DNA from 3 places in the Jejuibacter calystegiae genome. Region 2 is predicted to be linked to each of the others. Evidence: riboswitches for the same ligand, from Rfam matches in the RefSeq annotation. Region 2 holds a riboswitch; each other region holds the start of a gene.

Region 1 (9,939 bases), 500 kb from region 2:
GGGACGCTACCCTGCAGGCCGCGACGAATGGTGCGCACGGCATCCATCACGTAGCCAAGTTCCTGCTCGGGATCCGGTACCGGCAACCTATCGACATCGGCCCGGCTACGCACCGGGTGCGAAAAGCGCGGCCCTTCTCCCGCTTCAAAATACAGACCGAGTCCCATGGCGTCCGGAACGGTCAGAATGTCGGAAAACAGAATTGCCGCGTCCAGGTCAAAGCGGCGCAACGGCTGCAGGGTAACTTCGCAGGCCAGCTCCGGATTTTTACACAGCGACATAAAGTCCCCGGCCTGCGCGCGGGTGGCTTTATATTCCGGAAGATAGCGCCCCGCCTGCCTCATCATCCATACCGGCGTTACGTCCACCGGCTGGCGCAACAACGCGCGCAGATATCGATCGTTTTTCAGTTCGGTCATCAGCGTTTTCCTTACAAGTGGTCGCCATAGGTTAACATGCATTATCGACCAAACGGATGTAGAGATGTATTCTGCAGAGTCGGAATGAAAACGGCCCCCACCGCGGTGTGTGTTGTTTTACAAAACCTACTGATTTCGTTTGTTTTTTTATCGTTTTATCGATTAAACTCGGACATAATGATATTACTTTCTTCCACCTGCTCCGAAACGGGAAATGGCGTTTTTACCTGCTCGCCGCCATCCACGTCTTCCAGCACCATTTCATCGATATGGTTAGAACCGCCGATAAAGACGCCACCACGCTCAATCGAAAGCTCATGAGCGAAAATATCACCCTCAACGCGTCCGTGCTCCATGATTACCACAATATTCGCCCGACAGCTCCCCTTCAGATAACCATTAATCGTCACTTTTCGACCCACGACATTCCCCGTGATATTGCCCTTTCCGTCCACGCGAATGCTCTTCTGGCTGCTGACATCTCCTTCAATCGTACCGTCAATAATGATATCCACCTCACTGGATACCGAGCCTCTCAGCACCACTCCCGGCGTAATGATAGTTTCCCTGACCATTTGCCCCTCTTCCGCAGGAGGACGCTCCATATTCAGGCGATTTTCACTCTTCGGGTTCGTTAACGTACTACAGGAGCCAGTTTTTGCTTCACCCTTATTAAAATTAAACATCCTGAACATACTCCTTCCTGAAAATAGTTTGTTAGCCATCAAGATCAAACAAAGGACAACCATTGCAGCAACAGAAACGGCAAGCAGCCCATTGCACGACGTGACATAACAGCCAATAGCACTCAACCAAAAAAGCCAGATACCATACAAACAGCACTGAACCACTTTCCCGGAAGAATTATTTCCCCTCTGGTCACTAAAACTCACCCTCTACGCACCCATCTTCTGAATCTCACCCTGTCAGGATCGTCCAGAAGAGAAAATACTTTAACGGGAATTCGTAAAAATAATGCAACCAACTCCATCCGCCGTATATCAGACCGTCTTTACCACCGTAACAGCACGATTCTACACTGCAATGTGAGCCAATCGGGAAAGCAATCGATTATTTCATCCAACGCCATTTTTTCGGATGACTCTCGTCAGGCAGTGAGCCCGCTGTCGGCATTGCTTTTTCAGCCACTGTATTGATTTCAATCCGCGCCATCTCCTCAATATAATGAGAGGCGCCAATAAAGATACCACCGCGCTCAACGGAAAGTTCATGGGAAAAAATATCCCCTTCCATGCGCCCGTTAGTCATTACGGTAACGGTATTTGCCCGGCAGCTACCATTCAGGTAGCCATCAAGCATCACCTTACAGCCCGTCACGTTACCGATAATGATACCATTTTCACCAATCTGTACCATCCCCAGACAACTAATGTCTCCTTCCACCGAGCCATTGATGACGATATCCGACTCACTCACGATGGCCCCCCTAAAAATCGTTCCCGGAGCAACCACACACTCTCCCGACTCTTTAGGAAAAACACTTTCTGCGGACTCCAGTGCTAATTTTCGGAGAGTCTTTGTAGCATCGACCTCCCCTGCCAGAGGCAAAGACTCCATATTCATTTCGCTCTGTTTAGAATTAAACATCCTGAACGACCTCCTTCCTGAGAATAATTTATAGACCAGCAAGAACAGACAAAGGCCAGCCATTACAGAAACAGAAATAGTAAACAATCCATCATAAGGCACCACATAACAAACAATGGCGCCAGACCAGGCCAACCAAATCCCATATAAACAACTTTGCGTTACTCTTCCGGGCATAATTCTTTTCCTTAGGCCCCCAACTCCGTATCCTACGAATACATTTCAACGCCCCGTTGTAAATTATCCTATTACCATCAAATAATCATGAAAAACTTTACAAATCAGAAAATATGTTATATCCGGGGATATTTCCCCTATCCCCCCCGACATAAAGCGACCGTATCCTCGATCAAACGTCGGGCCACTGTCCCCGGAGGCGGCAATAGCGGCAACTGGTCGTAACGATACCAGCCAGCATCGAGCAGCTCGCTGCGATCGACAACCAATTCCCCACTATCGTAATCCGCCATAAAGGCCGTCATCAGCGACTGAGGAAATGGCCAGGGTTGAGAGGAGATATAACGCAGGTTTTTAATCTGAATGCCGCTCTCTTCCATGACTTCCCGCGCCACCGCCTGCTCCAGAGTTTCCCCTACCTCAACAAACCCCGCCAGTACGGTATAAAGGCCATTTCGGTGACGATTATGTTGGGCCAACAGGATCTTGTCGCGATCGCGAATCGCCACAATAATGCAAGGGGCGATCTGCGGATAATAACGCTCCCGGCAGTTGTTACACAGCATTGCCCACTCCGTTTTACTGGGATGCATGCTGTGCCCGCAGTAACCACAAAAACGGTGGGAACGATAAAATTCTGCCAGCTGTACGGCACGTCCGGCCAGTTGAAACAGTGCAGGATCCTCATCGATCAACTGACGCACCGATCCCATATCACGCGAACGCTCCTGCACCACCAGCCAGGCGGGCTCTCCCTGCCAGCTACCAATCTGCAGCGCAGCGCAACCCACCAGCCCAAACTGCTGTGCGTGACCGTGCGGAAGTTCCCCCTGCGGCAACCATAATTTCTGTTGATGGCTGACGAACCACCAACCATAGTCTAATTTTTCTACTGTATGTTCCATAATCTCTTGCACGACCTCGGCTTCACTGGCACTCTTTTAACATTGTTTTTACATTCCAGGTTACTTAGCGTTTTAATCATATAACTCACGGAGTCAATCATGCTAAACCAACTGGAAAGACTGGCAGAGCGCGTTGGTGGTTGTAATGAGTTGATCGATCGTTTACTGCAGGATCGCAAACAGCTGTTAGTGGCTTATTACAACCTGGTTGGGATCAAACCTGGCAAAGGATCGCTCTCTGCACTGGACGAGATGGCGCTGGACGATTTCTGCCAGCGTCTGGTGGATTATCTCTCCTGCGGCCATTTCAATATTTATGAACGCATTATCCGCGAAATGGAAGAGGGAGAGCCCCGCACCTCCGCCGGGCAGCTCTGGACACAGCTGGAAGCGAATACTCAACAGATCATGGATTATTACGATTCACATCTGGAGATCGCCATCGATCATGATAACTGTCTGGAGTTCCACCAGGTGCTGTCAAAGCTTGGAGAATCTATGGCGTCTCGTTTCACGCTGGAGGATAGTCTGATCGTTCTGGCGCTGGGCGACAGCCTGGACAGTGCTAACGATTGCGGACATTTTGCCCGACCGGCTTGAGTTCCCATTCATTAACGCGTAGTTTACATAAGGCCTGCCCGATGATACGGAGCAGGCCTTTTATCTTGTCGGAGTGCCCAGTGCCATGCACGGGCTGAGACCGTTAATTCGGGATCCGCGGAACCTGATCAGGTTAAAACCTGCGAAGGGAACAAGAGTAATTTCATCTACGCGCGCACCTGCGCCCGTGCCTGTTACTCCTTCCGTCGTTCTGACAAGCCACTTCCAGTCACTAAAAAACCGGAACGAGCTATGTCTGTATCAACAAAACCTAATCGCCGTGAACAGCGCGCCGCCGCCCAGCAGTTTATCGATACTCTGGAAGGCACCAATTTTCCCAACTCCCACCGTATCTACCTGACCGGCTCCCGTCAGGACATCCGCGTTCCCATGCGCGAAATTCGGATGAGCCCAACGCTTACCGGCGGAGATAAAGCCAACCCGCAATACGAAGAGAACGAACCGGTGCCGGTCTACGATACCTCCGGCCCTTACGGCGATCCGGATATTGCGATTAACGTCCGCGAAGGGCTGGCGAAGTTGCGCCAGCCGTGGATAGACGCACGCAGCGATACCGCGCTGCTCGACGATCGCAGTTCCAGCTATACCAAAGCCCGTCTGGCGGACGATGGCCTGGACGAGCTGCGCTTTACCGGTCTGCTGCCTCCGCGCCGCGCCCTTGCCGGCAAGCGGGTCACTCAGTTGCATTACGCCCGCCAGGGCATCGTCACGCCAGAGATGGAATTTATCGCCCTGCGTGAAAATATGGGCCGCGAGCGCATCCGCGGCGAGATACTGCGCCAGCAGCATCCGGGAGAAAGCTTCGGCGCCCATCTGCCGCAGGACATCACCCCGGAATTCGTACGCGACGAAGTGGCCGCCGGGCGGGCAATTATCCCTGCAAATATTAACCACCCGGAATCCGAGCCGATGATTATCGGCCGCAATTTTCTGGTGAAAATCAACGCCAACATCGGCAACTCTGCGGTGACCTCTTCCATTGAAGAGGAGGTGGAAAAACTGGTCTGGGCCACCCGCTGGGGTGCAGATACCGTGATGGACCTTTCCACCGGCCGCTATATCCACGAAACCCGTGAATGGATCCTGCGAAACAGCCCGGTTCCTATCGGTACGGTGCCCATCTATCAGGCGCTGGAGAAAGTGAACGGCGTTGCCGAAGATCTGAACTGGGAAATGTTCCGCGATACGCTGCTGGAGCAGGCGGAACAGGGCGTCGACTACTTTACGATTCACGCGGGCGTCCTGCTACGCTATGTACCAATGACCGCCAAACGCCTGACGGGCATCGTTTCGCGCGGCGGCTCCATTATGGCCAAGTGGTGTCTGTCGCATCATCAGGAAAGCTTTCTGTACCAGCACTTCCGCGAAATCTGTGAAATCTGTGCCGCCTATGATGTTTCGCTGTCGCTGGGCGATGGCCTGCGGCCCGGTTCAATTCAGGACGCCAACGACGAAGCCCAGTTCGCCGAACTGCATACCCTGGGCGAGCTGACCAAAATCGCCAGGGAGTACGACGTCCAGGTGATGATTGAAGGCCCCGGCCATGTGCCGATGCAGATGATCCGCCGCAATATGACCGAAGAGCTGGAGCACTGCCATGAAGCGCCATTCTACACGCTGGGGCCGCTCACCACCGATATCGCGCCGGGTTACGACCACTTTACCTCCGGCATCGGCGCCGCCATGATTGGCTGGTTCGGTTGCGCCATGCTCTGCTACGTCACGCCGAAAGAGCACCTTGGTCTGCCGAATAAAGAGGACGTCCGGCAGGGGCTGATTACCTATAAGATCGCCGCGCACGCCGCCGATCTGGCCAAGGGACACCCCGGCGCTCAGATCCGCGACAACGCTATGTCCAAAGCGCGCTTCGAATTCCGCTGGGAAGATCAGTTCAACCTGGCACTCGATCCCTTTACCGCCCGCGCTTATCACGACGAAACCCTGCCCCAGGAATCCGGTAAGGTGGCGCACTTCTGTTCCATGTGCGGCCCGAAATTCTGCTCGATGAAAATCACCCAGGAAGTTCGCGACTATGCGGCACAGCAGGAGATCGCCGAAGGAATGAAAGATATGTCGAATACCTTTCGCGCCAAAGGCGGCGAGATCTATCTTCGTCAGGAGGAAGCCTAATGTACCAGCCCGATTTCCCCACCGTCCCCTTCCGCCTGGGTCTCTACCCGGTAGTGGACAGCGTTGACTGGATCGCACGCCTGCTGGAGGCGGGTGTGCGTACCATCCAGCTACGCATTAAAGATAAACAGGATGACGAGGTGGAGGCAGATATTATTGCCGCCATCGCCCTGGGACAGCGCTACAACGCCCGGCTGTTTATCAACGATTACTGGCGGCTGGCGATAAAGCATGGCGCGTACGGCGTTCATCTTGGTCAGGAGGATCTGGAGCAGACCGATCTCGATGCGATCCGCGCCGCCGGGCTACGGCTGGGCGTCTCTACCCATGACGATATGGAAATCGATGTCGCGCTGGCGGTACGTCCTTCGTACATTGCGCTGGGCCATGTCTTTCCTACCCAAACCAAGCAGATGCCATCGGCCCCCCAGGGGCTGGAGCAACTGGCTACGCATATCGCACGCCTGGGGGATACCCCCACGGTCGCTATCGGCGGCATCAGCATCGCCCGGGCGCCGGCGGTGCTGGCGACAGGTGTCGGCAGTATCGCTGTGGTCAGCGCCATCACTCAGGCCCCGGACTGGCAGGCCGCAACGGCGCAGCTACTCCAGCTGGCAGGAGCGGGTGATGAATGATACGGATTTTATGCGCTACAGCCGCCAGCTTTTGCTGGAGGACATCGGCCCGGAAGGTCAGCAAAAACTGCTGAATGCCCGGGTTTTGATCGTCGGGCTCGGCGGGCTCGGCTCACCGGCGGCGCTTTGGCTGGCCGGTGCAGGTGTCGGTTCTCTGTGGCTGGCCGATGACGACTGCGTGCACATCAGCAATCTGCAACGCCAGATTCTGTTCAGTAATGCGGATATCGACCAGCCTAAAACCCAGGCCGCACGGCGGCGCCTGCACGGAATCAACCCGAATATTCACCTGGTCACGCTGGATAAACGGCTGGAAGGCGATGCCCTGCATCAGGCCGTCGGCGAAGTCGATCTGGTGCTGGATTGCACCGACAACATGGTCAGCCGTCAGGCCATTAATGCGGCCTGCGTAGCGCTCGCTAAGCCGTTGGTCAGCGCCAGCGCCGTGGCCTTCGGCGGCCAGATGATGGTGCTGACGCCCCCCTGGCTACACGGCTGCTACCGCTGCCTGTGGCCCGACGATAGCGAACCACAGCGCAACTGCCGTACCGCGGGCGTGCTGGGGCCGGTGGTCGGCATTATGGGCGGACTTCAGGCGCTGGAGGCCATCAAGCTGCTGTGCGACCTGCCGGTACGCGACGACTGTCTGCACCTGTTCGATGCCCGCTCTCTACAGTGGCGTACCCTGGCACGTCAGCAGAGCCAGAGCTGCCCGGTTTGCGGAGGTGTCAGTGCGCATTCAGTTTAATGACGAACCCGTCACCTGCGACGATGACGCGACCGTGGCAACGCTGCTGGAAAGCATGAACCTGCACCAGCCGGGCGCCGCGCTGGCCGTTAATCAGACCATCATTCCGCGCGAACAGTGGCAGCACCACCGCCTGCAGGAAGGCGATAGCCTCCTGCTGTTCCAGGCCATTGCCGGAGGTTAATATGCTACAGATTGCCGATAAAACCTTTAACTCACGCCTGTTCACCGGAACGGGCAAATTCGCCTCGCCGCAGCTGATAAGCGATGCGCTCCAGGCATCGGGCAGCCAGCTGGTCACCATGGCCATGAAGCGGGTGGATCTGAATAACCGTCAGGATGACATTCTGGCACCGCTGCGAGCGTTGGGGGTTTCGCTACTGCCGAATACCTCCGGCGCCAAAACCGCCGATGAAGCGATCTTCGCCGCACGCCTGGCCAGGGAAGCGCTGGGCACCCACTGGATTAAACTGGAGATTCATCCCGACGCCCGCTGGCTGCTGCCGGACCCAATAGAAACGCTGCGCGCCGCCGAGCGCCTGGTGCAGGAAGGATTTGTGGTTCTGCCCTACTGCGGCGCCGATCCGGTACTGTGTAAACGGCTGGAGGAAGCAGGCTGCGCCGCCGTTATGCCGCTGGGGGCGCCCATCGGGTCCAATCAGGGGCTACAGACACGTCCTCTGCTGGAGATCATCATCGACCAGGCCAGCGTGCCGGTCGTGGTGGATGCCGGTATTGGCGCTCCAAGCCACGCCAGCGAGGCACTGGAGATAGGCGCCGACGCCGTACTGGTGAATACCGCCATCGCCGTAGCGAGCGATCCGGTTCGTATGGCTCAGGCTTTCCGGCTGGCGGTGGAAGCCGGTGCCATGGCAGCCCGGGCTGGCCAGGGAACCCGCCATTCACAGGCGGTGGCCACCAGCCCGCTGACGCAGTTTCTGGAGGCCGACGCATGAAGACCTTTACTGACCGCTGGCGTGAGCTGGACTGGGACGCCTTACGTCTGGAGATCAACAGCCAGACCGCCGCAGACGTCGAGCGCGCGCTGAATGCTCCCCGTCCCGGCGCACGCGAGATGATGGCGCTGCTTTCACCAGCCGCCGCCGGTTATCTGGAGCCCATGGCGCAGAAGGCCCAGCGCCTGACGCGCCAGCGTTTCGGTAACACGGTGGGATTCTATGTACCGCTCTACCTTTCCAACCTGTGCGCCAACGACTGCACCTACTGCGGATTTTCCATGAGTAACCGCATCAGGCGTAAGACTCTGGATGAACAGGAGATAGCCCGTGAATGCGAGGCGATTCGCAAACTGGGTTTCAGCCACCTGTTGCTGGTCACCGGCGAGCATCAAAGTAAGGTGGGAATGGACTATTTCCGTCGTCATCTGCCTGCCATTCGCCGCCAGTTCAGTTCGTTGCAGATGGAGGTACAGCCGCTTTCTCAGGAGGAGTATGCCGAGCTAAAAGGCCTGGGACTGGACGGCGTGATGGTGTATCAGGAGACCTACCACGAGGCCACCTACGCCCGCCATCACCTGCGCGGCAACAAGCAGGACTTCTTCTGGCGGCTGGAAACGCCGGATCGTCTGGGGCGCGCCGGAATCGATAAGATAGGCCTTGGGGCGCTGAGCGGTCTGTCCGATAGCTGGCGTATCGACTGTTTTATGGTGGCGGAACATCTGCTGTGGCTACAGCGCCAGTACTGGCAGAGCCGCTATTCGGTCTCTTTCCCGCGCCTGCGCCCCTGTGCAGGCGGCATTGAGCCCGCATCAATTATGGACGAGCGCCAACTGGTGCAGGCGATCTGCGCTTTCCGACTGCTGGCGCCGGAAGTCGAACTTTCCCTTTCCACCCGGGAGTCGCCCGAATTCCGCGACAGGGTGGTGCCTATCGCCATCAATAACGTCAGCGCCTTCTCAAAAACCCAGCCGGGGGGCTATGCGGACGATCATCCGGAACTGGAGCAGTTCGCTCCACACGACGGGCGTCGCCCCGAACAGGTCATGCAGGCGCTATCCCGAGCCGGGTTACAGTCGGTCTGGAAAGACTGGGATAGCTGGCTGGGAAGAACGCCTCTCTAATCCGTTCCCGTAGCGGCGCATGCGCCGCTACTTTTGTACCCCACCGGGAGGTGAACCTATAATAAAACCACCATTGACCCACCGTAATACGCTATGACCGATAACCTGTTGACAAGCCCCGGCAGCCTGCTTAGTGACGGCCAGACCCTGGTCGCCAGTTACGATATCGAACAGGGCCAGCGCTACGGTTGCCTGAGCCGTCTGGCTCGTCCGGAAATTCATAACGCCGCCCTGCGCCCTTTTCACCTCGATATCGGAAAACACGACCAGGTGACCGTGATTAACGGTATGGGCGTGGCGCTGGGGGATTCCGTTATTGGCATTGAGATTCTCAACACCCTGAGACGGCGTTATCCGGAACTGATGATTCGGGTGCTGCGCCCCGCCTGTGCCAGCGATAGCGTTGAAGCCCTGTATCGCATGGCGCATGAAGTCGGCATTATCAGCGAACTGGCCCGGCTGCCCGCCAGGCTACCCGACAGAGGGATTGTCATCGATATGGGCAACCAGCTGTTTCGCCGCGATTTCGCCACCCAGGAAATGCATGACTTCTTCTACAACCATATGGGGCTGACGGCGGCGAATATTCCCATTGAGGATAAACAGAACCGCTGGC
Region 2 (9,939 bases):
AGCACTGATCGGAGGCCACCACTTGCAGCGGGCGGTTCAGCACGTCGCTGCATGCCTGCATGATGGTTGGGTTCTTACGGGCGATACCGCCCAGCGCCATCACGTGGTTCACCGCAATGCCCTGATCGGTAAAGCACTCCATAATGGCGCGGGCGCCGAAGGCGGTGGCGGCAATCAGCCCGCCGAACAGCAGTGGGGCGTCGGTCGCCAGATTGAGATCGGTAATCACCCCTTTCAGACGCTGATTGGCGAAGGGGGTGCGGCGGCCGTTAAACCAGTCGAGCACCACCGGCAGATGTTCCAGCGACGGGGATTCGGCCCAGGCTTCGCTCAGCGCCGGAATGAGTTTTTTCCGGCTCTCTGTTATCTGTTCACCCAGCTCCGGATGCTGCTGCGCCAGTTGCTCCAGCGGCCAGCTCAGGATGCGTTCAAACCAGGCGTAGATATCGCCGAAGGCGGATTGCCCGGCTTCCATCCCAATGACGCCCGGGGTAACGCTACCGTCCACCTGACCGCAGATCCCTTTCACGGTGCGATCGCCCACGGCGGTTTTCCCGGCGGTAAGGATGTCGCAGGTCGAAGTGCCAATGACCTTCACCAGGGTGTGCGTACCGGCACCGGCGCCCACCGCGCCCATATGGCAGTCGAAGGCGCCGCCGGAAATGACCACCTGTTCAGACAGTCCCAGACGCCCGGCCCACTCGGCGGTCAGATGACCCACAGGTAGATCGGCGGTCCAGGTGTCGCGGAACATGGGATAGTCCAGGTTCTGATTGATAATCGGGTCCAGTTCGTCGAAGAAGCTGGCCGGGGGCAGACCGTCCCAGCTTTCGTGCCACAGCGATTTATGGCCGGCGGCGCAGCGACCGCGGCGAATATTTTCCGGGCGGGTGGTACCGGAAAGCAGCGCCGGCACCCAGTCGCACAGTTCAATCCAGGAGGCGGCGGCGTTGGCGACGGCGCTATCCTGGCGGGTCACATGCAGGATCTTGGCCCAGAACCACTCGCTGGAGTAGATACCGCCGATGTAGCGCGAGTAGTCCTCTTTACCCGGCTGATGACACAAGCGGGTGATCTCTTCAGCCTCTTCCACGGAGGTATGATCTTTCCACAGCACGAACATGGCGTTCGGGTTATCGGCAAATTCAGGATTCAGCGCCAGCACGTTACCGCTGGCGTCAATGGGGGCCGGGGTGGAGCCGGTACTGTCCACGCCGATACCAATGACCCGGGCGCGCTGATCGTCATTCAGCGCCGCCAGCGTACTTTTAATGGCACGCTCCATGGATTCAATGTAATCCCGCGGATGGTGGCGGAACTGGTTGTGGGCGGCATCGCAGTAACGCCCTTCTTTCCAGCGCGGATACCACTCCACGCCGCTTGCCAGCTCGGCGCCGGTGTCGCAATCCACCGCCAGCGCCCGAACGGAATCACTGCCAAAATCGAGGCCCAGTGCAATAGCCATCTCGTTACTCCATGGGTCAAACAGAACATGGATGAACCATAGAGGGCAGAGGCGATAAGGGGTCAGGCCAATCTGGCTTATCTTATGGATAAAATTGCTGTCAGAGAGAAATATGTGACGCCACGCAAATATTCGATGTGGACATTTCTGCCACTCTTATAGACACTCTTGTTGTCCCTTTTGAAAGCGAAGTACCCCGATGTTTGTCACATTTTTCCGTCGTGGCGCGGTTTCGCAGTCATTGGTATCCTCAGGATAAGCAACCCGGAACAGGGCCGGATGTGGCGGTGACAGGATATGGACAAATGGTTTCTTTTATGACCCCGTGGAGGGATGAGCCTGATGACAGAGACGCAAAATGATCCCCTGCTGCCCGGTTATTCGTTTAACGCCCATCTGGTGGCGGGATTAACGCCCATCGAGGCCAGCGGTCCGCTGGATTTCTTTATCGATCGTCCGCTGGGCATGAAGGGGTTTATCCTCAACCGTACCGTGCGCGGGGAGGGCATTATTAATAACCAGGGCCAGCAATTTATCTGCCGCACCGGCGATATGCTGTTGTTCCCGCCGGGGGAGGTTCACCACTACGGTCGCCATCCCGACAGCCCGGAATGGTATCACCAGTGGGTCTATTTCCGGCCTCGCGCCTACTGGCACGAGTGGCTGAACTGGCCCGCTATCTTCGCGAAAACCGGCTTTTTTCGTCCGGCCGAAGAGCACCAGCGCCACTTTTCACGACTGTTTCAACTGATTATCGATGCCGGTCATGGGGAGGGGCGCTACGCAGAGCTGCTGGCGATCAATCTGCTGGAGCAGCTGTTGCTGCGTCGTATGGATGCCCTGAGCGAATCCCAGAAGGCGCCGCTGGATAACCGGGTGCGCGATGCCTGTCAGTACATCACCGACCATCTGGCGGACAGCCGCTTTGATATCGCAAGCGTCGCGCAGCACGTCTGCCTGTCGCCGTCGCGCCTTTCTCATCTGTTTCGCCAGCAACTGGGGGTCAGCGTGCTGGGCTGGCGCGAGGATCAGCGCATCAGCCAGGCCAGGCTGTTGCTAAGCACCACGCGACTGCCGATTGCCAGCGTGGGTCGAAACGTCGGCTTTGAGGATCAGCTCTATTTTTCCCGGGTCTTTAAGAAGTGCACCGGGGCCAGTCCCAGCGAGTTTCGGGCCGGTTGCGAGCAGCTTAATCGCGATGAGTCGTTAAACCATGTTTGAACCGGTTACGTCGGGCAGCTTGACGCCCGACGGCCTCATCAGGAGAATCGAGCGACTGCGCCTTCAACCGGACACGCTATGGAAGATTTTCTGCAACACTTCGTTACCCACTACTCCCTGATCGCCGTCTGGTTGGTCGCTTTTCTTGAATCACTGGCGCTGGTGGGGCTGATTATGCCCGGCACTGTGGTAATGGCCGCGCTGGGGGCGCTGATCGGTAGTGGGCAGGTGAATTTCTACTCCGCATGGCTGGTGGGAACCGTTGGCTGCCTGCTGGCGGACTGGATCTCGTACTGGCTGGGCTGGCGCTTCCGGGGGCCGTTGCACCGCTGGTCATTTCTGAAAAAGCAGAAGTCATGGCTGGATAAAACTGAGCACGCCCTGCACCAGCACAGCATGTTCACCATTCTGCTGGGGCGTTTTATTGGGCCGACGCGGCCGCTGGTGCCAATGGTGGCCGGTATGCTGGAGCTGCCGGTACGCAAGTTTATCAGCCCCAATATCATTGGCTGCGTGCTCTGGCCGCCATTCTACTTCCTGCCCGGCATTCTGGCCGGCGCGGCCATTGATATCCCCGCCGGAATGGAAAGCGGCGCCTTTAAATGGTGGCTGCTGGCGGCGGCGCTGCTGCTGTGGCTGGCGGGGTGGCTGTGCTGGCGCTTGTGGCGTAGCGGTAAGGCGGCGAAGGATAAGCTAACGGCGTATCTGCCGCGTGGCCGACTGTTGTGGCTGGCGCCGCTTTGCGCGGCAGCGGCGATCGCCGTGACGTTGCGGGTGGCGCTCCACCCGCTGATGCCGGTTTATCTCAGGATCCTGGGTAAGGTGTTGGGGCTCTGATGCCAAGCGTGCGCGAGGCGCTGGCCTCGCCGCTTAATAACTGCGCCGTATCGCCGTCCCAGTAGATGCGGCCATCCACCACCACCAGGCTGCGAGGCGCTATCTGCGCGGCATCTTCCAGACTGTGCGATACCATCAGCAGGGTGAGCTGTCGGCTGCGGCAGATTTCATCCAGCAGGGCGAGCATCTCCTGGCGCAGAGCCGGATCGAGGGCGGAAAACGGCTCATCCAGCAGCAACAGAGGCTGCTGTCGGATAAGACAGCGCGCCAGGGCCGCCCGCTGGCGCTGGCCGCCGGAAAGCTCGCCAGGGCGCCTTTCCAGTAGCTCACCTATCGCCATCTGAGCGGCGATGCTCTCCACCTCTTTGCGCTGCTGCGCATTCAGCCGCAGGCCGGGATTCAGTCCCAGGCCGATGTTCTGGCGTACGCTGAGGTGCGGGAACAGATTGTGCTCCTGAAACAGCATCGAGACTGGTCGCTGGTCGGGCGCCGTATGGGTATGATCGGCGCCGTCAAGAACAATGCGGCCGCTGCCCGGCGTCAGAAAACCGGCAATCAGATTCAGAAGCGTGCTTTTTCCTGCGCCGCTGGGGCCGAGTATCGCCAGGCGCTCGCCGCGGGCGACCTGCAGGCTAAAGCGCATGGGCAGGTGATGATACAGCCAGGTTACATCAGTCAGTGTCAGCATGGCGCCCCGGTAATTTTTCCATCAGAGTGAACAGCGTCAGACAGAGCAGCAGGAGCAGTAGCGCGGTGACTGCGCCATCATCGCTACGGTAAGCGCCGATCTGCTGGTAGAGATAAAAAGGCAGTGTGCGGAAATCCTCATTGCCGAACAGCGCCACTACGCCAAAATCGCCAATCGACAGAACGCAGGCGAAGGCCAGCGCCTGGCCAAGAGGGCGCTTCAGGGCCCGTAGCTCGATAATCCTCAGACGGTGAATACCGCGGATGCCCAGCCCCTGACACAGCGGACCGTAGCGCTCAGCCAGATCGCGCATGGGATTTTCCAGCACTTTGAGGGCGTAAGGAATGGCCATCAGCGCATTGGTGAAGATAACGATAGCATCCGCTGATTCCGGCAGACCAACGGTGGCGTTAAGCAGCAGGAAGAAGCCGGTTGCCAGCACGATGCCTGGTATAGCGAGGATCAGCATGCCGCTCAGCTCCAGCGCCTGGCCCGCCAGCGGCTGCTTACGTAGCCTTAGCTCGCGGGAGCTCCAGAGCAGCATCAGGGTCAGTACGACACAAAGAAGACCAGCGGCGATGGCTATTCGCAGTGAAGTCCAGACTGCCTGCCATAGCGCGCTCTGCTGGAGCAGACGCGGCAGGTCGCCGCGCAGGCCATCCACCACAATCGCCAGCAGAGGCGGCAGCATCAACAGCAGGAGGAGTACGATCAGCAGCGAATCCAGCCCGCGAGAGAGCAGGGTGCTGTCGGGGGGGCGCCAGCCCGTCGCCATGGTGGCTCCACTGGGAATCGCTTTGCTAAAACGCTGGGCCAGCAGCATGAGCGCCAGGCAGCAGAATAGCTGAATAAGCGCCAGTAATGCCGCCCGGGCGGGATCGTAGTCATAGCTAAGGGCCTGGTAGATGGCCAGTTCGATGGTAGTGGCTTTTGGGCCGCCGCCCAGCGCCAGCACGGTGGCGAAGCTTGCGAAGCACAGCATAAAAATCAGGGCGGCGGTGGGGAAAATTTGACGTCGCAGCCAGGGCCATTCCACCAGACGGAACAGCGACCAGCCGCGTATCCCTAACTGAGCGGCAAGCCTGCGCTGTTCGCCGGGAATACTCTCCAGCGACTGGAGCAGCAGGCGGGTAGCCATCGGCAAATTAAAAAAGAGGTGCGCCAGCAGGATCCCCTGCAGGCCATAGGGCGAAAACGTCCAGTCGATGCCCAGCCACTGGCAGAGTTCGGCCAGCCAGCCCTGGCGGCCATAAACGGAAAGCAGGCCGAAAACCGCGACCAGCACCGGCAGCACCAGGGTCATGGCACAAAGCCGCAGCAGGAGCTGGCGCCCGGGAAAGCGGCGGCGCCACAGCGCCCGGGCCAGGGGAATGGCCGGGAGCACCGAGAACAATGCGGAAAGGAACGCCTGCCAGAAGGAAAAGCGCACCACGTGCCACAGATAGCTGTCCTGGAGCAGGGTACGGGGCGCGATGCCCGGTGCGCTGAACCACAGGGCGCCAAAGGCGGCCAGCGCCACGCCGAGCATCAATCCAGCGGCGAGCAGGCCAGGCCACAGCCAGCCGGGAATTAGCGGCTGAGGGCGCGCTGCCATTCACCGATCCAGGCGGCGCGCTGCTGGGCGACCTGTTGGGGGGTAAACTGTAACGTCTTTTGAGGTCGGGTCAGGCTGTTAAAGCCTTCAGGCAGAGCGACCTGGCTTACCGGATACATCCAGTTGCCGGTGGGAATGGTCTGCTGGAATTCCTTTGATACTACAAACTGCATAAACTTTTGGGCCAGCTCCGGCTGTTTGCTGCTTTTCAAACGGGCTGCGACCTCTACCTGCATATAGTGGCCTTCGCTAAAGTCGGCGGCGGCGTAGTTATCTTTGTGCTCTTCAATAAGTGAATAGGCCGGAGAGGTGGTGTAGCTGAGTACCAGATCCCCTTCACCTTTCAGAAACAGCCCCCAGGATTCGCTCCATCCCCGGGTCACGGTCACTGTCTTACTGGCCAGCTTCTGCCAGGCTTCGGGGGCCTGGTCGCCATAGACCTGCTTCATCCACAGCAGCATGCCCAGTCCGGGGGTACTGGTTCGGGGATCCTGATAGATAACGCGCCATTTCCTGTCGTTTTCCACCAGTTCTTTCAGGCTCTTAGGGGGATTCTTCAGGCGGTTTTTATCGTATACGAAAGCGAACCAGCCGTAGTCATAAGGGACGAAGGTCTCGTTTTGCCAGCCGCCCGGCAGAGTCAGGTGACGGGTATCCACGTCGCTTTTGGCGAACAGGCCACTTTGGGTTGCCGCCTCCAGCAGGTTGTTATCCAGCCCCAGCACCACATCCGCTTTGCTGTTTTTCCCTTCCATTCGCAGGCGGTTTAGCAGGGCGACGCCGTCTTCCAGCGCGACAAATTTAAGCTGGCAGTCGCAGTCGGCCTCGAAGGCCTTTTTAATGGCAGGGCCCGGGCCCCAGTCGGCGGCGAAAGAGTCATAGGTATAGACGGTGAGCTGCGGACCCGCGAAGGCGGGCAGGGCGACCAGCGTCAGCAGCACAGGCAGTTTGTTCAGCACTTTGCACTCCAGTATTGGGTGGCAAAGGATTTTGGGCGTGGCCTCAAATCCCTCCGCCGGTGTTATCCGGATCAGGTTCGACGGGTATCTCTCAGCTCGTGGCACCCCGTTGAGAATGGCCCACATTGTAATGAGTTAACGGGAGTAGCGAAAGGCGCGTGGGGGATTAAGGAAACCGCCCCTTACGGGGCGGCTACCGGGCTTACCTGCCTGGTACGACAATCGTCACTGAAAATGCGTTATGGGAGATATTCCATCCCCCATTTCCGGATGACAGCAGTGCACCAGAAACAACGATGACAATACAAAAGTACCGTTTCATTGTGCGGTCCTGACTATAGACCGCTTCACGACGTCACCGCCGGAAATATCGCCGTGAGTGCAAGCACCTTGGGTGTGCTTGCGTATACGGCCATTGGACATCCTTTTCCAGGTCCGGCGCCCGCTTGCTTAAGACGGTGAAAAGGCCCGACTGAATGGTACATCTCAAAGCCTCGAACAGATACTTGACTTTAGCGAAAAAGCGGCACAGTATGCAAAAACTTGGGTGTGCTTGCGTAACACTGGACACACAACCCTGTTGGAAGGGCCGCTTACCTGACCAGCACAAAAAAACCGCCGCCATGGCGGTTTTTTTGTGCCCGAAAACTTAAGCATCCGGCGGCGCGAACCAGGCGGATTTAAAGTCGAACCAGCCCAGGGTGTTCATCCGCAGACCACGCATACTGCGCTGGCCCTGGAGCATCAGCCAGTGGTGAATAAGCGGCTGGATCTCAAGGCTGGCAAGGCGCTGGCGGCACCATTCGGCCAGATCCAGTTCGCCAGCCCGCCAGCGGCGCGCATCTTCATGCCAGTCGCCGGGAATGCAGCGCTGGAGCAGCGGTACTTCGTACAGATGGGCAAACAGTGAAAACTCCAGCGGCAGGGTAAAATTGGCGCTGTTCAGCCAGATATCGCTGATATCGTCTCCTTTATGCCACTGGTCGTAGTCCACCTCTTTAACGATCAAACTCACTCCGCATTCGGCCAGCAACTGGTGAATAATACCGCCCAGAATCTGATGTTCGGCATGGTCGCGGTAGAAGGTCAGGGTGAGAGTATCAAGGTCAGCCGGTTTCTCGACGACCTCTGGCGGTTGGGCGTGGTGCCAGCGTGGTAGCAGCCCCCAGGCCGGGAACCAGTAACGCTGATATTGTTCACCGGCCCGGTAAATGAGACTGACAGGCGAGAGAATATGGTTCAGCCAGAGTTTAATGTCATCGCGACAACCGAGTGCCGAGCGGGCGTCGAACAAAATATAGTAGCACCCCTCTTCCAGTCGGCTCTCCACTGCTTTTTCGCTGTCGCCGCTGCCTTCCAGCTGTACTCCGCAGCTGAGATCCTCGCTAATTTCCGGCAATACCCAGAAATTCACTTCGTCGATGAGCGCCCGGTAACCGAAATAGTCATCGAAGGCATGGATTTTCAGCTGGTTATTGGTATTGCGCTCTACCGCATAGGGGCCGCTTCCCACCGGCTGGCGGGCGAAGTCTGGCATCTTGCGCCATTCCCTGGGCAGTACCATGGCGGCGGAATTGCCCATCAGCCAGGGGAGCCAGCGATCGGGCTGGTTAAGGTGGATATCGAGCGTCCAGGCGGTAGGGGAGTCGATACCCACAATATGAGCGTAAAGCGGTGTGGGATTGATGCGTTGCAGCGTGTCGATAACGTCCTGCATATCCAGTTCGCGGCCGTGATGAAAATGAATGCCGGGACGCAGGTAGAAACGCCAGTGCAGCGGCGAAAGTTGTTGCCAGTGGTGGGCGATATCCGCTTCGGCTTCCCCGTTTTCCTCATTTATGCGCGTCAGGCCGCTAAAAATTTGCCGCACCACGTGGCTTTCTGAACGGCGCAGTGCGGTTCCGGGCAGAAGATTTAACAGCGGGCGATAGTAGAGCACCCGTAAAATATGGCGCCCCTGGCGGAAACTGCGGCCCAGATGGGAGACGATCATCTGGCGTACCGTCTGACGATCGCCCACCAGTTGAAGCAGTTGTTCGATGCGATCCTGTTCCAGTAGATCTTCGGCCCGCTGCTGCTGGAGCGTCAGCCCGGTGTAGATAAAGGTGAGTCGGGAGCGCCTTCCCCGGCCGGCTTCCGCCTGCCAGGTGAGCCACCCTTTCTCTTGCATGGCGTTAAGCAGGGTGCGCATATGGCGGCGTGAACAGCTCAGCATCCGGGCAAGATCGTTGAGCGTGGTCTCCTGGGATTTGCCGTCGCAGCACTGCCACAGGCGGATAAACTGTTGTTGCAGGCGAGAGGAAGGCATAAAAGGGGAACTCCATGACAGAAAGTCATCAATTTTAGTTTCCCTATATTAGGCGAATAATGGTGTCAGATGAAAGCGAGGCGCGTTGACGAATTTGCAGACGATGCGGCGTAGCAGACATCATGTGTGACTGAGTATTGGTGCGAATATCACCGGCCGACGGTTTGTTACCGTCGGCTTTTTTATGGGCGGAATTCGCAAATAAAAACCCCTCCGGGCGGAGGGGCTGTCGATTAACGGGCGAAGGCGGGCTGCCTCTGTTCCCAGGTCGAGATAGCCTCTTCGTGCTGCAGCGTCAGGCCAATGCTGTCCAGGCCATTCATCATGCAGTGGCGGCGGAAGGTGTCGATAGTGAAGGGATACTCTTTATCACCGGCGATAACCTTTTCACCTTCCAGATCTACCGTGAACTTAATGCCCGGCTGGCTTTGAACCAGTTGGAACAGTTCATCTACCTGCTGTTCATTCAGGGTGACCGGCAGCAGTTGGTTATTAAAGCTGTTGCCGTAAAAAATGTCGGCGAAGCTCGGTGCAATTACCACCTTAAAGCCGTAGTCGGTCAGGGCCCAGGGAGCATGTTCACGGGATGATCCGCAGCCAAAGTTTTCACGTGCCAGCAGGATTGAAGCCCCCTGATACTGCGGATAGTTCAGCACAAATTCCGGATTGGGCTGCTCGCCTTTATCGTCCAGAAAACGCCAGTCGTTAAACAGATGGGCGCCAAAGCCGGTACGGGTCACCTTCTGCAGAAACTGCTTCGGGATGATCGCATCGGTATCGACGTTTGCGGCGTCCAGTGGGGCGACCAGGCCGGTATGTTGGATAAATTTCTCTGCCATGGTGTGCCTCCTTTATTTAATGTCGCGA
Region 3 (9,939 bases), 2.6 Mb from region 2:
ACGCCGCCCATCACCGCATTCATATCGCCAAGCAACAGACTGCCGGTCAGCCACGACCCGAAGCCGGGCCACGAAAAGACGGTTTCGATCAATACCGCCCCTTCCAGCAGCGATCCATAGGCCAGCGCCACCACCGTCAGCAGCTGCACCAGAATATTGCGGAACGCGTGATTCCAGATGACCTGTCGTTCGGTCAACCCCTTAACCCGGGCGGTGATAATGAACTCCTGAGACAACTGGGCCAGCATAAAGCTGCGGGTCATCCGGCTGATGTAAGCCAGCGAATGGAAGCCCAGTAGCGCCGCGGGCAGGATCAGGTGATTCAGCGCGCTGCGCAGCACCTCCATATTGCCCGCCAGTAGCGTATCCAGCACAATCAGACCGCTGCGAGTCGGCACCGCACCGTCCAGGCTCATATCCAGCCGCCCGGCGCCGCCCACCCAACCCAGCCAGGCGTAGAACACCAGCAGCCCCATCATCCCCACCCAGAAAATGGGGGTGGAATATCCCGCCAGGCTGATGATGCGCACCACGTAGTCAAGAGCACCATTGCGCCGCGCCGCCGCCATCACCCCAAGCGGAATGCCCAGCCCGGCGCCAATAACAATCGCCAGGGTCGCCAGCTCCAGGGTGGCCGGAAAGACCCGCAGGATATCCTGAGCCACCGGCCTTCCGGTCAGCAGGGCATTGCCCAAATCGCCCTGGGCCAGCCCGCCCAGCCAGATAATAAACTGGTGCCACAGGGGTTTATCAAAGCCCAACTGCCGATAAACCTGCTGGTAAGTGCTCTGGTCCGCATCCGGCCCGACGATGGAGAGTACCGGGTCCACCGGCATCACCCGGCCGATAAAAAAGGTTAGTAACAGCAGGCCAAACAGCGTGACCGCCACCTGCCACAGACGCGCCGACAGACGTCGGGCCATGATGCCGCCAGAAGATGATATCGCCGTCATCCTCGTACCTCCCCGCCCGCCGGGCGTTTACTGACGTCACGCAGAAAAGTGGTGGCCGATGGGTGCGGAATGTAGTTCAGCACCTCGTTACGCACCACCACCGAATCCACCATCTGGGACAGCGGAATCAGCGCCGGGATTAACTGTTCATAGCGTTGCTGAATAGCCTGATAATCCGCCTGCTGTTTTTGCGGATCGCGCTCCACCAGCGCCTGGTCGATCATCCGGTTGATCTGCGGGTCATACATGCCGGTACGCCAGCCCTGAAAGTTGGTCAGGCGCGCGCTGTCGCGGTTATCCGGGTTGTAGACCAGCGAGCGCAGGCTGGAATGGGGATGCGGCTCCATACCGCTACCGCCGCGCCCCACCAGCATGTCGAAGCGCCGCTCGCGCATGGCGCCGTAGATCTGGTTGCCGGTGCCGGTCATGATTTTGGCGTTAATACCGGCCTGCATCAGGGTGGACTGCACCGCGATGGCGATATTGATAAATGGCTGATCCGCCAGGACCCGCAGGGTGGTCTCAAAGCCGTCCGGGTAGCCAGCCTCGGCCAGCAGCGCCTTCGCCCGCGCCACGTCCAGCCGGTAGCCGGGGTCCGGCAACGTTGCCGCCATACCCGACTGAATTGGCCGCTGATGCAACACGCCGTAGCCGGGCATCAGCGCCTTGTTGATGCCCTGATAGTCAATCAGCCAGCGCACCGCTTCGCGCACCTTTGGGTTCGCGAAATGAGGCTCGTTCATGCTCATCGCCACATAGTAGAGGGTGCCGCGCCGCACGCCGTCTACGGTGACCGCCGGATCGTCGCGCAGCGCCCGCACGTCAGCCACCGCCATATTGCTGGCGATATCAATATCCCCTTTAGCAATCATCAGACGCAGGGTCTGGGATTCCTGAAAATGGCGGAAAATCACCCGGGCGAGCTTCGGCTCACCGCGCCAGTAGTGGGGATTGCGTACCATCGTCAGCCGATCTTTGGCCTGCCAGACCTCCAGCGAGAAAGGCCCGGATCCGGCGGCGTGGGTGGTCAGCCAGCGATTGCCCCAGTCGCCGTTTTGGGCATGGGCCTGCACCGTTTTACTGTCGAGCACCACCACATTGCCTAACGCCGCCAGCGAGTAGATCACCAGTTGCGGATCGCCGGGCTGCGGCAGGGTAATTTCCACGGTCCAGGGATCCGGCGCCCGCACGTGGCTGTCAACGTTATCCCGGGTAAAGCCGTAGGATTTCCACACCGAAGCCTGAGCCAGATTCAGGTGCAGTACGCGGCGCATTGACCAGACCGCGTCTTCCGCCGTCAGCAGATTGCCGGAATGAAAGGTCACACCGCGCCGCAGGTGAAAGCGAATGCTGTCGCCCTGGGGGCTAATCTGCCACGACTCCGCCAGCGCCGGGCGCACGTTGCTCAGCCGTTTGGGATCCAGTTCCACCAGCGGATCGTAGAGGTTAACCATCATGCCCACCGCCTCGTTACCGGTCATCGCGGCCGGATCCAGGGTGAGCAGATTATTCATATTCATGCCGATAATAAGCTGGTCCGACGGCGTTTTCGCAAGCGTCGGAGCGGCCCCCAGCATGAGCAGGAACGTGAGCAGCCACGCCCCCCATCGCGAGCCTGTTGTCATCATAGAGATACCGAAGGTCAGAGGTATTTTTTACCGCGCAGCGCGGCGTTTTAGTATTGGCTTACGGTATGCGCTTCTACCCAGGCGAAGTTGATATCTTCCCCCAGGCCGGGTCGTTCGGGCAGGTGAACCATGCCGTCGCTGTCCATGGGATCGACCAGACTATTGAGGTAAGCCGCAGGCTGGTCATAGTCGAGGAACGGATGCAGCAGGCCGCGCTCGTACCAGCGACAGTTACGGATGGCCCCCACCACCGCAAGGCTGGCAGCGCCGTTGCCGTGCACCTCGCAGTCCATACCGAAAGCCTCGGCCAGACTCGCCACCTTCATACAGGGCCCGATGCCCCCTACCCCGTTGGCGCCAGCACGCAGAATGTCGCAGGCTCCGGCCTGCACCCAGTCGGCGCGGCTGTGGTGCTTACCGCCCAGGCTTTCAGGGCCGATAACGTCGATATTCAGGTTACTGGCAAGCCAGGCGTAGGAGGCCATGCTCGCCTCTTCCATCGGCTCTTCAAACCATGCGAAGCCGAGCTTTTCCAGCTCCCGACCAATCCACAGCGCTTCGCTGCGGCTGTACCAGTGGTAGCCATCCAGCATCAGCGCAATATCCGGGCCGACCGCTTCACGCACCGCGGCACAGGCTTTAACGTCCATCTGAGGATTGGGCGCAAACGACACCGGCGGCATCCAGGTATGGAGCTTAATGGCCTTATAGCCGCGGGCCACCAGGGTTTCGGCAAACCGGCCGTACTCCTCAGGCGTAGAGAGCCCGCCCGGCAAATCGTCGCCGCACATGGTGCTGCCATAGGCCGGCACCCGGTCTCGGTAACCGCCCAGCAGCTTCCAGACCGGCATATTGAGCTTACGGCCCGCCAGATCCCACAGCGCCTGTTCCACAAACGAGAGCGCCCGCTCGGTAAGCTGATGGGCGCTACCGCGCTGCCAGTGGGACAGCGCCTGCCACAGTTGTTCACGCCGGAAGGGATCCTGCCCCACCAGCACCGGACAGAAAAAAGTTTCCACCACATAGGGACGCACCACCTCCGGCGGCGCCAGGGTATAACCGCAGGTTCCGTCATCGGCAGTGATGGTAAGCAGCGCCATTTTCGCCTGGCTCTCTTCCCCGGGATGGGAATGACCGGCGCTGTCGGAACAGCGACGAGTGGGATACGTAAAGACAGAGACATTAATAGATTCAATTTTCACAGGGGTATGGGTCCTTAATCGGGATCGTTCAGGGCGTCTGCGCGCCATTCGCTACCGCAACTGCTAACCACTACGGAGGGAGTTGTTAATCTAAAACAGTGTTTCGATATTCAAGTTAGGTGGATTTTTCACCGCCTGCCTCGGACAAAAGCGCGTAAATACGCACCGTTTTTTGGACGTCTGCCCAGGGTAGCGTGATGCTTTTCACAGAGTGTTAATAAAATGTGACAGCCGTCGATACCCGAATGGCCGCATAATCAGAAGGGAGAAAAGGGGAAATGGCGCACCGCCAGGAACCGCAGCGCGCCAGAACATCAGGCGATGTTGATCTTAGTATCCAGGTAAACATCCTGTACGGCGTTGATCAGCTTCACGCCGTCGGCCATCGATTTCTTAAAGGCCTTACGTCCCAGAATAAGCCCCATACCACCCGCACGCTTGTTAATCACTGCCGTGCGTACCGCATCGGACAGATCGTTTTCGCCACCCGCGGCGCCACCGGAGTTAATCAGCCCGGCACGGCCCATATAGCAGTTCGCCAACTGGTAACGCACCAGATCGATGGGGTTATCGGTAGTCAGTTTGCTGTAGACCCGTTCGTCGGTGTAACCGAAGTTAACTGCCTGATAGCCGCCGTTATTTTCCGCCATCTTCTGCTTCACAATATCGGCGCCGATGGTGGCCGCCAGGTGGTTGGCCTGGCCGGTCAGGTCGGCGCTAACGTGATAATCCACCCCATCTTTTTTGAAGGCAGGGTTACGCAGATAGGCCCAGAGTACGGTCACCATACCCAGCTCGTGGGCGCGTTCAAAGGCTGCGGAGATCTCTTCAATCTGGCGGCGCGACTCCTCAGAGCCGAAGTAAATGGTCGCCCCCACGGCAACCGCCCCCATATTGAACGCCTGCTCGACGCTGGCATACAGGGTCTGGTCATACTGGGTGGGATAGCTCAGGGTTTCGTTGTGATTCAGCTTCACCAGGAAAGGAATGCGGTGAGCATAGCAACGCGCCACCGAAGCCAGCACGCCGTAAGTAGAAGCCACACAGTTGCAGCCCGCTTCAATCGCCAGTTCAACAATGTTTTTCGGATCGAAATAGAGGGGGTTTGCGGCGAACGAAGCCCCTGCCGAATGTTCCACGCCCTGGTCCACCGGCAGGATGGACAGATAGCCGGTACCCGCCAGGCGGCCGGTATTGTACAGGGTTTGCATATTACGAAGGACCGCCGGTGGACGGTTGTTATCCACCATGACCCGATCGACATAATCGTCGCCCGGCAGGTAGAGATTATCCGCCGGAATGGTCATACAACGGTGCTGGAGCAGTGTGTCAGCATCTTTGCCAAGTAACTGCGCAATATCAGTCATAATTCACTCCCGTAACGGCAGCGGGTGCTTCCCGCCGCACCAGTTAAATCCTGACCCGCCTGAAAAGCGGGCGCATTAAGTCTGGTTGGTTACGGTACGTTTTGCCAGAAGTCGCCGTATTTTCAGTTAATTCCGCTGTCACGCTTCACTGCCAGTGGTGGTAATGGCTGATGCGTTTCATTAGTCGGGGGAAATTAAGGTGTAGCGCGGATTCGGGTAAGCATTCACAAACGAATGGAATATGTAAATGTCGGAGAAGGTTCCGTTCACTTTATGTGACTGCTTCTCTGTTGATTCACAGCCGGTGAACGGGGAAGGTAGAAGGTTACAGACAGCGACAGTCTCCGACCTAAAAATCGCCGCAGCGTTCACGGCCGCCAGGGTCACCCCGACAGGGATGTCGGGGTGAGGGCGTGCGGCACACGGACGTGCCGTCACGCCCGACCCGTCCGGCGGACGGGAAAAGCGGAGGGGACCCGAAGGGCGATTTTTACGTCGGAAAGCCAGGGGTGGTCAGGGGGAGTGGCGTTTGAAGTCCCCCTGACCCGTTCACCGGTGCCGGTATTCACATAAGCAAACTCACCTTAAAGTGAACGGAACCTTCGCCAGCGTGACATATTCCACCTGAACACAGCACCACCGTAATAATATTTCCCGTCAATGAAACAACACTGAAACCCCATTAAATATTGCGAACCAGATTCATAGAACAGAAATACAACACGCCACTGTGATTTATTACAGGGTAAAATAACAGCAGCCAGTATTTTGTTAAGGAAGGTGCATAACAACAAGAAAGGTGATTAATACAGTCGCGACCCGCCAGTGTTGAAGCACTGACAGGCCGCTAACCACAACCAACTGAAAATGAGTGGATAGCACACCATTCAATAATCCTGTGATTATATAATCACAAAATCACCACCACGCATGAAAGTGATGCACCGGCCCATGCCCGTGCCCCACCTCCAGGCTATCGGCAGCCGCCAGCGCCTGAGTCAGCCAGGCCTTGGCTTCCACCACGGTCTGGCCCCAGTCATCGTAACGCGGCCGCAGCGCCGCCAGCGCCGACGAAAGCGTACAGCCGGTACCGTGAGTGTTTTTCGTCTGCACCCTGGGCGCAGTAAAACGCCGGGCGCCATCGCGGGTAAACAGCCAGTCCGGGCTTTCGGCATCGTCCAGATGGCCGCCCTTCATCAGTACCGCCTCGCAGCCCAGCGCCATCAGCGCTTCCCCCTGCTGATGCATCTCACGCTCGCTGGTAGCCATCGGCGCTTCCAGCAGCGCTGCCGCCTCTGGCAGATTAGGGGTGATTAACGATACTCGCGGCAGCAGATGTTCGCGCATCACTGAGACCGCCGATGGCGACAGCAGCGGATCGCCGCTTTTAGCCAGCATCACGGTATCCAGCACCACGGTGTGCGGCTGCCAGTACGCCAGGCGTTCCGCTACCGCTTCAACGATATCGGTTTCCGCCAGCATGCCGATCTTCACCGTATCGATGCGCAGATCGCTGAACACCGAATCGAGCTGCGCCGCCACAAAATCCGGCTCGATACGATAGACCGACTGCACGCCGCAGGTATTCTGGGCCACCAGCGCGGTTATCACACTGGCGCCATAGGCGCCCAACGCAGAAAAAGCTTTCAGGTCCGCCTGGATACCTGCACCCCCGCTGGGGTCGGTACCGGCAATGGTCAGAGCATTAATCCGTTTCATACCAGCGCCTCCGCATCCAGTTGCCATAGCGCATCCAGAAACTGCGGGACAAAACTCCCCGGTCCCTGACTGCGGGTAACCGCCATTTCCCCGGCGCGGGCCATTATCCGGCAACCGGCGGCGACATTTTCCAGCCTCTCCCCCGGCAGAGCGCAGCAGGCCGCTACCACCGCGGAAAGCGCACAGCCGGTTCCAACCACCCGGGTCAGCATAATATCGCCGCCGGGCACCTCCAGAGTGCGTTCGCCGTCGGTGATGTAATCTATCTCGCCGGTCACCGCCACTACCGCGCCTCTCTCACGGGCCAGATGGCGGGCCGCAGGCAACGCGACCCGGGCACTGTCGGTGCTGTCGACGCCGCGTCCCCCGCCCTGACCCCCGGCCAGCGCCAGAATTTCCGATCCGTTGCCGCGAATTGCGGCAGGCTGAAGCGCCAGTACCTCCCGGGCGAAGTCGCTACGCAGCGTCAGCCCCCCCACAGCCACCGGGTCGAGCACCCACGGGCGCTGCGCCTCACGGGCGCTGTCGATGGCGGCGCGCATGGCACGAGCACGTTCGCGAGTCAGGGTTCCGACGTTGACCAGGAGTGCGCTGGCGATAGCGCTAAACTGTGCCGCCTCTTGCTCATCTACCACCATGGCAGGCGAGGCGCCAAGGGCCAGCAAAACGTTAGCGGTAAAGGTCTGTACCACATCGTTGGTCATACAGTGAACCAACGGCGAAGTGGTACGAAGGTGATGCAGCGTCTGCAAGACAGCGTCGCTGCACAGTGGATCAGATTGCATGGTGAACTCCCGCCCGGCGCGAAGAAGAGGGATACCGGTACGGGCATCTGACTTCCCTACGCCGGCACTATCCGGATCAGGTCAACGGGTCTTTCTCAGCCCCGCATCCAGTCGGCGGAGCACCCCGAGTCATTTGATTTTAAAGGAATTAGTTTTCTTTAATTCCTTTAATCAGCCGCCATGATAAAAGGTAACAATGGCGCTGTAAACGCATTTGTGGCCACAGAAATCACCAATTATTCAGACCGATTCTCCGGTTTAGCCTGAGAATAAGCGCTGGCTCTTCAGGCAGCCGTTCCTGTTCAAAAAAATGGGGACGGAGTCAATATCCAAATCATTGTTCAAATAAGCAGCAATTTGCGCATCGTTATTGTATGCCAGCCAGGCGAAAAGTGATCATTGTCAAAATTTACCCCCCTTCCCATCCTAGAATCGGCAGAAAAGCACTGGTTATAACGCTTATTTCATGTCTGTTTCTCAATAAGGAAAAATGTTATGGGATCGGTTAGCTCAGGCTCAGCTCATAAAATGGGAGTGGTCGCCCTTACGCTGGTTACCGCCTCAAATATGATGGGCTCCGGCGTATTTATGTTGCCCACCAACCTTGCCGGCGTTGGTTATATCTCGCTGTGGGGTTGGGTGCTCACTATTGTCGGTGTTATCGCTCTGGCGCTGGTATTCGCCAAAACCAGTTTAATTACGCCGCGCACCGGCGGGATTGTCGCTTATGCCAGCGATGCATTTGGTCCATTTATTGGTTTTCAAACCACCGTCTGCTACTGGATTAGCGCCTGGGTGGGCAATGTGGCCCTGCTGGTCGCCGGGGTGGGATATTTAAGTTATTTCTTTCCAGAATTAAAAAATCCGATGTACAGCAGTATTGCCGCCATCGTTATTTTGTGGGCCTTTGTCGTACTGGCAAGCTTCGGCGCCAGAACTGCCAGCCGCGCCCAGTCATTTACCGCAAGCTGTATGCTGCTGGTGGTGCTGGGCGTCGGCGCCGTAGGCTGGTTCTGGTTTGATCCGCATATGTTTACCGAAGTGTATAACGGCACAGGCCGCAGCGACAGCTCGGCGATTATCTCTGCCGCATCCATTGCGCTGTGGGGGTTCCTGGGCGTTGAATCGGCTGTGGTTTCTACCGGCCAGGTGGACAATCCGGAAAAGACCGTGCCCAAAGCGACGGTGTACGGACTGTTGATTGCCTCGGTCTGCTATGTGGGCAGTTGCTCGGTGATTATGGGCCTGGTGCCGCACAGCGAGCTGGTTAACTCCGCCGCGCCCTTTGCCGACGCCGCGCGCTATATGTTCGGCAAGACCGCCGGCAACATCGCTTCAGCGCTCAGTATTATCGCCTGCTTCGGCTCGATCTCCGGCTGGCTGATCCTGCAGTCTGAAGGCCCCCGCGCCGGTGCCCAGCAGGGCCTGTTCCCGCAGTTCTTCGCCGACACCAATAAGCGTGACGTGCCAATGAAGAGCCTGATTTTCACCGGTGTACTGATGAGCCTGGTGTTAATGATGACCGCCTCCCCTAACCTGGCGAAACAGTTTGAAGTGGTGATTCTGATGTCGGTCTTCGCTTCGCTGCTGCCCTATATGTACGCCCTGATTTCCCTGCCGATCATTATGGTCTCGAAGAAATTAAATCGCGGTCGCAGCTTTATGTTTTATTGCGTGATGGTGGTTATCGGCATGATTTACAGCATCTTTGCCCTGTTGGGCTCCGGCACAGACTCCATGTTCTGGGGCGTGGTGATGATGATGGTAACCATTCCCCTGTTCTGCTTCGTGGCCGCTGGCCGCAGTAAGAAAGGCGAAAGAGTGCTTTATCTGGATAAGAAAGTCTGAACGTCAGTTCGTCATTAAACGTTATGCTTGAAAAGGAGAAATAAAATGACACTATCCATCGCAGATCAGAATAAACTCGATGCGTTTTGGTCATATTGTGTTAAGAACCAGTATTTCAATATTGGTTACCCGGAATCCGCCGATTTCGATTACACCATTCTGGAAAGATTTATGCGTTTTTCCATTAATAACTGTGGCGACTGGGCGGAATATTGTAACTACCTGCTGAACTCTTTCGAATTTGAAAAAGAAGTGATGGAATATTTTGCCCAGCTGTTCAAAATTCCGTTTGAGGAAAGCTGGGGCTACGTGACCAACGGCGGCACCGAAGGCAATATGTTCGGCTGTTATCTGGGTCGCGAACTGTTCCCGGATGGCACCCTGTACTATTCCAAAGATACCCACTATTCGGTCGCCAAGATCGTTAAGCTGCTGCG

The links. A riboswitch is a leader RNA that binds a small molecule or an ion and turns the genes downstream of it on or off. The one in region 2 is predicted to bind thiamine pyrophosphate.
Region 1: it holds a riboswitch for thiamine pyrophosphate, as region 2 does, so the genes downstream of both, thiC (phosphomethylpyrimidine synthase ThiC) here and thiB (thiamine ABC transporter substrate binding subunit) in region 2, are expected to answer to the same signal.
Region 3: it holds a riboswitch for thiamine pyrophosphate, as region 2 does, so the genes downstream of both, thiM (hydroxyethylthiazole kinase) here and thiB (thiamine ABC transporter substrate binding subunit) in region 2, are expected to answer to the same signal.

What each region holds. Positions count from the first base shown of each region.
Region 1 is NZ_CP040428.1:1,523,142-1,533,080, reverse strand. Features, by position in the region: gene hemE (uroporphyrinogen decarboxylase) at 1-419, opposite strand, end outside; gene FEM41_RS07055 (bactofilin family protein) at 575-1,105, opposite strand; gene FEM41_RS07050 (bactofilin family protein) at 1,491-2,204, opposite strand; gene nudC (NAD(+) diphosphatase) at 2,342-3,109, opposite strand; gene rsd (sigma D regulator) at 3,209-3,709, shown strand; TPP riboswitch at 3,769-3,877, shown strand; gene thiC (phosphomethylpyrimidine synthase ThiC) at 3,962-5,860, shown strand; gene thiE (thiamine phosphate synthase) at 5,860-6,495, shown strand; gene FEM41_RS07025 (HesA/MoeB/ThiF family protein) at 6,488-7,243, shown strand; gene thiS (sulfur carrier protein ThiS) at 7,227-7,427, shown strand; gene FEM41_RS07015 (thiazole synthase) at 7,429-8,199, shown strand; gene thiH (2-iminoacetate synthase ThiH) at 8,196-9,323, shown strand; gene FEM41_RS07005 (glycosyltransferase family 9 protein) at 9,417-9,939, shown strand, end outside.
Region 2 is NZ_CP040428.1:2,026,643-2,036,581, forward strand. Features, by position in the region: gene araB (ribulokinase) at 1-1,465, opposite strand, end outside; gene araC (arabinose operon transcriptional regulator AraC) at 1,808-2,686, shown strand; gene FEM41_RS09400 (DedA family protein) at 2,765-3,523, shown strand; gene thiQ (thiamine ABC transporter ATP-binding protein ThiQ) at 3,492-4,211, opposite strand; gene thiP (thiamine/thiamine pyrophosphate ABC transporter permease ThiP) at 4,195-5,805, opposite strand; gene thiB (thiamine ABC transporter substrate binding subunit) at 5,781-6,764, opposite strand; TPP riboswitch at 6,795-6,883, opposite strand; gene sgrR (HTH-type transcriptional regulator SgrR) at 7,414-9,072, opposite strand; gene leuD (3-isopropylmalate dehydratase small subunit) at 9,306-9,911, opposite strand; gene leuC (3-isopropylmalate dehydratase large subunit) at 9,924-9,939, opposite strand, start outside.
Region 3 is NZ_CP040428.1:4,625,331-4,635,269, forward strand. Features, by position in the region: gene FEM41_RS21710 (ABC transporter permease) at 1-953, opposite strand, end outside; gene FEM41_RS21715 (ABC transporter substrate-binding protein) at 950-2,530, opposite strand; gene FEM41_RS21720 (mandelate racemase family protein) at 2,629-3,783, opposite strand; gene fbaB (class I fructose-bisphosphate aldolase) at 4,098-5,150, opposite strand; gene thiD (bifunctional hydroxymethylpyrimidine kinase/phosphomethylpyrimidine kinase) at 6,069-6,869, opposite strand; gene thiM (hydroxyethylthiazole kinase) at 6,866-7,654, opposite strand; TPP riboswitch at 7,691-7,791, opposite strand; gene hdcC (histidine-histamine antiporter) at 8,150-9,502, shown strand; gene FEM41_RS21745 (histidine decarboxylase) at 9,548-9,939, shown strand, end outside.